2 regions of the Mesorhizobium sp. M0910 genome follow, and region 2 is predicted to be linked to the other one. Evidence: predicted binding sites of a transcription regulator. Region 2 holds the regulator's gene; the other holds the start of a gene.
The links. The regulator HrcA, encoded in region 2, represses chaperone genes, less so after heat shock. The targets are predictions, from matches to a motif close to GTTAGCACTCNCNNNNNGNGAGTGCTAAC.

Region 1: the regulator HrcA is predicted to act here: its motif matches at 1,923-1,951, upstream of NKH78_RS26790 (co-chaperone GroES).

Annotation. Positions count from the first base shown of each region.
Region 1 is NZ_JAMYNZ010000013.1:106,028-110,087, reverse strand. Features, by position in the region: gene groL (chaperonin GroEL) at 1-1,433, opposite strand, end outside; gene NKH78_RS26790 (co-chaperone GroES) at 1,533-1,871, opposite strand; gene NKH78_RS26785 (hypothetical protein) at 2,140-2,412, shown strand; gene NKH78_RS26780 (DUF1488 family protein) at 2,409-2,675, shown strand; gene NKH78_RS26775 (DUF3168 domain-containing protein) at 2,942-3,352, shown strand; gene NKH78_RS26770 (hypothetical protein) at 3,736-4,035, shown strand.
Region 2 is NZ_JAMYNZ010000002.1:290,200-294,259, reverse strand. Features, by position in the region: gene NKH78_RS05285 (LysE family translocator) at 1-183, opposite strand, end outside; gene NKH78_RS05280 (PQQ-dependent sugar dehydrogenase) at 271-1,626, opposite strand; gene NKH78_RS05275 (hypothetical protein) at 1,727-1,924, opposite strand; gene hrcA (heat-inducible transcriptional repressor HrcA) at 1,958-3,070, opposite strand; gene rph (ribonuclease PH) at 3,216-3,932, shown strand; gene NKH78_RS05260 (VOC family protein) at 3,965-4,060, shown strand, end outside.

The DNA.
Region 1 (4,060 bases), on a different contig from region 2:
CCCTGATTGTGATCCTTGCCGTCGGCGAGCTTGCCGACGACGATCGAACCTTCGACGCCGGAATTCTCGGCGATCTGCCGGATCGGCGCTTCGAGCGCTCTCGACACGATCGAAATGCCCGCCGTCACATCGGCATTGGCTCCGGTCATCCCGTTCAGCACAGCCTTGGCGCGCAGCAACGCGACACCGCCGCCCGGAACGATGCCTTCTTCAACGGCCGCGCGCGTGGCGTTCAGCGCATCGTCGATGCGGTCCTTCTTTTCCTTGACCTCGGATTCGGTGGCGCCGCCGACGCGGATGACGGCAACGCCGCCCGCCAGCTTGGCGAGACGTTCCTGCAGCTTCTCCTTGTCATAGTCGGACGTGGTTTCCTCGATCTGCGCCTTGATCTGCTGGACGCGCGCCTGGATGGTGGTCTTCTCGCCGGCGCCGTCGATGATCGTGGTGGTGTCCTTCTCGATCAGCACGCGCTTGGCGCGGCCGAGCATGTCTATGGTAATGTTCTCCAGCTTGATGCCGAGATCCTCGGAAATCATCTGTCCGGCGGTGAGCACGGCGATGTCTTCCAGCATCGCCTTGCGGCGGTCACCGAAGCCAGGCGCCTTGACGGCCGCTACCTTGAGGCCGCCGCGCAGCTTGTTGACGACCAGCGTTGCCAGCGCTTCGCCCTCGACGTCCTCGGAGATGACCAACAGCGGCCTCCCGCTTTGCACCACGGCTTCGAGGATGGGCAGCAGGGCCTGCAGATTTCCGAGCTTCTTTTCGTGGATGAGGACGTAAGGGTCTTCCAGCTCGGCGCGCATCTTCTCGGCATTGGTGACGAAATAGGGCGAGAGATAGCCGCGGTCGAACTGCATGCCTTCGACGACGTCTAGCTCGGTTTCGGCGGTCTTGGCCTCCTCGACGGTAATGACGCCGTCATTGCCGACCTTGTCCATCGCCTTGGCGATCATGGCGCCGACACTGGTGTCGCCATTGGCGGCAATGGTGCCGACCTGCGCGATCTCGCCTGAGGACTTGACCTTCTTGGCTCGGGCCTGGATTTCCTTTACGACGGCGCTGATGGCAAGGTCGATGCCGCGCTTGAGGTCCATCGGGTTCATGCCGGCGGCAACGAATTTGGCGCCCTCGCGCAGGATGGAAGCGGCAAGCACCGTGGCGGTGGTGGTGCCGTCGCCGGCGAGGTCGTTGGTTTTCGAGGCCACTTCGCGCACCATCTGTGCGCCCATGTTTTCGAACTTGTCGGAAAGCTCGATTTCCTTTGCCACGGCCACCCCGTCCTTGGTGATGCGCGGCGCGCCGTAGGCCTTGTCGATGATGACGTTGCGGCCTTTGGGGCCGAGCGTCACCTTGACGGCGTTGTTGAGGATTTCGACGCCGCGCAGCATGCGGTCACGCGCGTCGGTGGAGAATCTGATTTCCTTGGCAGACATGATCTTTTCCAGTTCGGTTGTCGTGGCAAGGCGCTTGCAGCGCCTGAATCAAAGCTCGGAGCGTCCTTTGCGCGCGCGGGAGGGCGCGCGGCCTTCCAATCAGGCGGCCTTCTTGGCAGCCACGGTCTTGTCGATGATGCCCGTCTCGCTTTTTTCGATGATGCCCATGACGTCGGCCTCCTTCATGATCAGAAGGTCCTCGCCGTCTATCTTGACCTCGGTGCCGGACCATTTGCCGAACAGAATGAGATCGCCGGCCTCGACGTCGAGCGGGATCAGCGCGCCGCTTTCGTCCCGCGCGCCCGGCCCGACAGCGATCACTTCGCCTTCCTGCGGTTTTTCTTTGGCATTGTCGGGGATGATGATGCCGCCCTTGGATTTGGTGTCGCTTTCGGCGCGCCGAATGACGACGCGATCGTGGAGTGGCCGGAATTTCATGGGGACTCTTTCTGGGGCCGGCTTAGGCGGCCGCCCCCTCTCTATAGGCGCCTTGGCACTCGATTGATAGGAGTGCCAAAAAATATTCATAGGGCATATAAAATAAATATTCATAGGGCATATAAAATATTGAACGTATTATCTTGCCTGGTCATCCCTTGGTGTTCGGGTCCTGCCGAATATTAATGAAATTGAATTTCTGTCTTTGAACACCTATTTTACGATGAAGTTCACAGTCATGACTTTCGCTGCAAGGGAGATTTTACCGATGGCCGAAGGCAATCAGAACATCATGGAAAAAGCTCAGGCTCGCTTCATGGAAAACCAGAAGAAGACGGCGGAACGGAACAAAGCAACTGCCGAATATCTCTCGGAGGCCAAGGCCAGGAGCATCAAAACGGCAAGGCTGAGGGAATTGCGACTGGCCAAGGAAGAGGCGGACCGCGCGGCGGAAGCTCTGAATCCGGTCGCCGCAAAGAAGAAGCGGGCGTCACGGGCAGTCAAGAAGGCCGTATCCGCATCGATGGAGGCGAAACCATGAGCCTGACATTTCCCAATCCCAGCCGCAGCTACGACGAGGCAAGCAAACGCATCCGCTTCGTCGGCCATGACGGCATGTTCCAGATTTCCTTCTCTGTCGCTACCGATGCCATCTCCAAGATGCAGCCGGGAACGGCGGCCTCAGAAGCTACCTACCTGGCAGCCTTCGACACGGCTTCCAACTCGATCCACGATGTCGCCAGGAATGCCTATGCCCGCACCCGCAGGAGCATATATGTGCTGACTGCGGCCGATTTTCGCTAGATCCGTCGCAATCCGTCCACAAGACGCTTTCTCAGGGCTTCCGGTCCGCCTTCGCTCGCCGCTTGACGTCGCGACCGTTCAGCCGGTCAACGGGTCCGTGACGCAGAGGGCTGCGGCGTCGCGCATTCCAGGAGCAGGGCTTATTCCCGAGGTCATGAAGGTTCATAATCCGTATGAGACGCGCTGATTCGCGCTTTTGCCGGGATGCCGTCATGCAACGCAGCTACGCAGCCGGGAGGTCGACGCGACGGGCGAGGGCAAAGACAATGACCGCGCCGGCCGTCGAATTGCAGAGGGCAATATTCGAGGCAGTGAACGGCGATCCCGACCTGTCGGCGGCACTGGGCGATGCAAGACTGTTCGACCATGCCCCGGAAAATGTTGCGTTCCCCCACATGACCTTCGGCCGCACCAGCGTCTACGACTGGGCAACGGGGACGGAGAACAACGCCGAGCAGTTGCTGACGCTGCATGTCTGGTCGAAGTCCGAGGCCAGCAAGGAAACCACCGACATCATGGACCTGGTCAGCGCCCGCCTGCGAGATGCGGCGCTCTCGCTTGGTGAACATCGTCGCGCCCATCTCAAGCTCGAATTCGCCGAAGCCCGCTACGACGAGGACCTTTCGGCCCATCACGGGCTGCTGCGCTTCCGCGCCGTGATCGAGGAAGACGGCTGAGCGTCGGGCACTTTCCGTAAAATCGGGCAATTTTGTTCTTGCTTTGTGCCGGCAGCTATGCTACTAATTTGGCTATGGTGCTGATTGGCGCCAATGACCCGTCGCAGAGCGGGTTTTTTTATTTCCGGTCGGTTCGGCTGAATCTGCCTTCGGTTGCCGGATCGATTGTCGAAGTCGGGGCAAACCTGAAGCGATTGCCTTTCACCGCCAAACGATGCCCGGTTGTCGGCGAAGGATCGGAGGGCTAGGTTAACTTGGCAATTTCGCGGGATGGGCAGCGAAAGGGCAATCCGGTAATCTCGCGCTTCAGGGGTGTGGCGGGCATGCATTCGAGCGTTCACCGTTCATATCACGTTCAGCACCGGCGCGTTAGAACGCTGGCCATGAAAACCCTTCGCTCGCACTTCCGGACCGCGGCACTGGCGCTCTCAGCCGCCGGCCTGCTTGCGTCGCAAGCGATGGCGATCCCCGCTGTCACGCCCGAGCGGCCCCAGCCGGTCGTCCTCGCCGCGTCCGACTGCTACGCGATCGGCCAGCAGGTGGCGGAGCAGAATGGCGGCACCTTGGCCAAGGCCTCGCAGTCGACACGCGCCGGCAAGCCGGTCTGCGTCATCGTCGTGCTCGTTCCGGGCAAGGACGGGCAGCGTCCCCGTCGCTCGGAGATCGTCGTTCCGCTGAACTGAACCGTGCCGTTTCCCAGTCTGCCGG
Region 2 (4,060 bases):
CAGGCCGAGCACCACGGCAGTCAAATAGGTCAGGTCGCCGAGCATCAGCCCGAACGACATGGCCAGCGACGAGCGGAAGCCGGAACCCAGCGCACGCGCAACAAGCGCGGTGATGCCTGGGCCGGGGATGGCTGCGGCGATGCCGAGGGCGGCGCTATAGGCGAGGAACCCGGTGAGCGTCATGGTTCGCGCTTGTCGCACAATGTTGAAGTTGGGTGAATTCCCTCGCGCCGAATTCGATTGCGCCAGCGCAGCAGGCGACGCCGCCGTTCAGGAGCGGCCGTCTTCGTAGGTAACGCGCCAGATGGTGCCGTTACCGTCCTCGGTGACGATCAGGGAGCCGTCCTTGGCCATGGCGACACCGACCGGGCGGCCCCAGACGGCGTCGTTCGAGATGACGAAGCCGGTCATGAAGTCCTCATACTCGCCGGTCGGCTTGCCATCCCTGAATTTGAGCCTCACCACCTTGTAGCCGGTCCTGGCGCCACGGTTCCACGAACCATGCATGGTGACGAAAGCATCACCCCGGTAATCCGCCGGAAAGTTCTTGCCGTCGTAGAAGGCTATGTTCATCGGCGCCGAATGCGCCTGCATCAACACGTCGGGGACAGTGGCCTTGCCGGCGAGGTCTGGCCGCTCGCCCTGATGGCGCGGATCCTCGTGATTGCCGATGTAGTACCAAGGCCAACCATAGAACGCACCGTCCTTGACTTCAGTCGCAAACTCGAACGGCACATTGTCGCCGAGCTCGTCGCGCTCGTTGACGACGCACCACAACGCGCCGCTGGCGGGCTGCACCGTCATGCCCGTACAGTTGCGTAGGCCGGTGGCGACAGTTCGGGGATTTTTCCCGTCCGGGTCAAAGGCGAGCACATCGGCACGGCCTTCCTCGGGGCCCCAGGCCGCCCCGAGCGGCTTTGATTTCGCCCAGGCGTCGAGGCCGCCATCCGGCCGCCTGTCCATGTCCTCGGCGACATTCGAGTCCGAGCCAACCGATAAAAAAAGCGTCTTGCCGTCAAGCGAGAAGGCGATGTCGCGGGTCGAGTGACCGCCCGACGGGATTTTGGCGACAATGGTTTCTGGTTTACCGGACGCCTTCAGGTCACCGTCGCGATAGGGGAAGCGGACGATGCTGTCGCTGTTTGCGACATAGACCCATCGCGGCTTGCCGCCTGGCGGATAGAAGGCGATGCCGTATGGATAGTTGAGGCCTTGGGCGAAAATCGCTTTCTCGATGGGTTTGGCGCGGCCCTCGGCCAGACGGTAGACGCGTATTTGGTCGGCATGGCCGTTTGCGATGAACAGGTCGCCGTTCGGAGCGACGCGAACGACGCGCGGATTATAGAGTCCGGAGGCGATCATTTCGGCCGAAAAGCCCGGCGGCAATTCTGGCTCGGCGCTTTCGGGCCGTTCCGCCATGCCGCCCCCGTTCGAAGCGGATTGAGCGGGGTCGGCTGCCGGCATGTCTTGCGGCCCGATCAGGCGGCGGACGCCAGGCCTGTCGGCGTGCCAATCGCCAAAAGCGGCTTCGCCTTTGAGCACCTTTTGATCCGCCTGCTGGGCGGCTGCCGGTGTCGCGGCAAGGAGGGCAACGGCAACGGCCGCAAAGCCGCCAGATCGGATCATTAACGTCCTCCGAGGTTTGCCTCGAAGAGGACAAACGGGATCAGGCATTGGTCGTTCCAAGCGGTCGTCCAGCACACGAGGATTTGAAGCCGAACCCCGTTCAGTTGCCAGAGGCGTAGAAGTCGTCGTCGAGGCGCTTTTCCAGCGCGACCAGATCGGCCGGCAGCGGCAGGCCCATGGCCCGCATCTCTTGCAGCTTCTCACGCAACTGCTCTTGCACCTCGTGCTGATCCTCAGGCTGATTGACCATTTCCTCGAGCAGGAGGCTGATCTGGGCCTTGAACGATTCCAGCGCCATTCTTTTTCTCCTTGCGGCAGGCCGCGGCGGCTCCTAGCGCAGCATGCGCGAAATCAGCTGCGCGGTATAGTCGACCATCGGTACTATGCGCGCATAATTCAGCCGCGTCGGCCCGATGACGCCGAGCGCACCGACGACGCGCGCGTCCTTGTCGCGATAGGGTGCCACCACCAGCGAGGAGCCCGACAGCGAAAACAGCTTGTTTTCCGAACCGATGAATATGCGCACCCCCGGGCCTTCCTCGGCGAGGTCGAGGAGCTGGATCAGCCCATTCTGCGTCTCCAGATCCTCGAACAGATGCCGCAGCAATTCTATGTCGGCCTGGGCGGTGACGTTTTCCAGGAGATTGGCGCGGCCGCGCACGATAAGCCGCCCAGGCACCCCGCTTTCGGCGCCTGCCCAGACCGCCAGGCCCTTCTCGACCAGATCCTGCGACAGCGTGTCGAGGGCTGCCCTGGTCTCTTCCTTGATGCGGGCGATTTCGACCCGGGCCTCGGCCAGGGTGCGGCCGCGGATATGGGCGTTGAGGAAGTTGGAGGCTTCGTGCAATTGCGAGACGGTGATGCCGGCGGGCAGATCGATGACGCGATTTTCGACGTCGCCGTTCTGCGAGACCAGCACGGCCAGCGCCTTGGTCGGCTCGAGCTGGATGAATTCGATGTGCTTCAGCGCCGCCTCATTTTTGGCGGCGAGCACGAGGCCGGCGCCGCGCGACATGCCGGACAGCATCTGGCTGGCCTCGGTCAGCATATGCTCCAGCGTCGCGCCCGAGCCGGAGGCGCGCACCTGCGCCTCGATGGTGCGGCGCTCCTCGTCGGAGAGGTCGCCGAGTTCCATGAATGCATCGACGAAGAAGCGCAAGCCGGCCTGGGTCGGCAGCCGGCCAGCCGAGATGTGCGGCGCGTAGATCAGGCCGAGATGCTCGAGGTCGCTCATCACGTTGCGGATGGTGGCCGGCGACAGCGATGACGGCAGGATGCGCGACAGGCTGCGCGAACCGACCGGCTCGCCATCCCTCAAATAGGAATCGACGATGCGCCGGAAGATGTCGCGCGAACGCATATCGAGCGATTGAAGCGCGGGCGATTGAAGTGCCGGCGACGAGAGCACTGGCGACTGCGAACCGGGATCGACTACCTTGGTCATTCGAGCCAAAAACCTCCGGTCCGAAGATATAGACTTCCGCGGCGTCGGCGCAACCGGTCCATTTTCCTTTGCGCCTCACGCCCCGTGCGGCTACAAGCCGGCCAAGATTCCCCGGCCAAGATTCCGAAGAAAGAAAGAAGCCTGAATGCGCCCTTCCAAACGCCAATTCGACGAAATGCGCCCCATCTCCTTCGAGCGCGGCGTCTCCAAGCATGCGGAAGGCTCGTGCCTGGTGAAGTTCGGCGACACTCATGTGCTGTGTACGGCCAGCCTGGAGGAAAAGGTGCCGGGCTGGATGCGCAACTCCGGCAAGGGCTGGGTGACGGCGGAATACGGCATGCTGCCGCGTTCGACCGGCGAGCGCATGCGCCGCGAGGCTTCGGCCGGCAAACAAGGCGGCCGCACGCTGGAGATCCAGCGGCTGATCGGCCGCTCCCTGCGCGCCGTGGTCGATCTGCAGGCGCTCGGTGAGCAGCAGATCACCGTCGACTGCGACGTGATCCAAGCCGACGGCGGCACGCGCACCGCTTCGATCACCGGCGGCTGGGTGGCGCTCTACGACTGCCTGCGCTGGATGGAAGCCCGCCAGATGGCGAGCCTGGGCAAGGTGCTTAAGGATCACGTCGCGGCGATCTCCTGCGGCATCCATGATGGCCAGCCGGTCATCGATCTCGACTATATCGAGGATTCCTCGGCCGGCACCGACGCCAATTTCGTCATGACCGGCAAGGGCGGTATCGTCGAGATCCAGGGCACAGCCGAGGGCGAGCCGTTCTCGGAAGAGCAGTTCGCGGCGCTGATGGGGCTCGCCAAGAAAGGCATTCAGCGCCTGGTCAGCTTGCAGCAGATGGCGGTGGCTTAGCTGCGGTCAATATTGAAGAGATTGGCGATCCTGTGACTCCTTCCGCAATCCTGGAATCAGCACTCTACGTGACGGACCTTGCTGCCGCGGAACGGTTCTATTCGGGCGTCCTCGGGCTCGATCTGCTC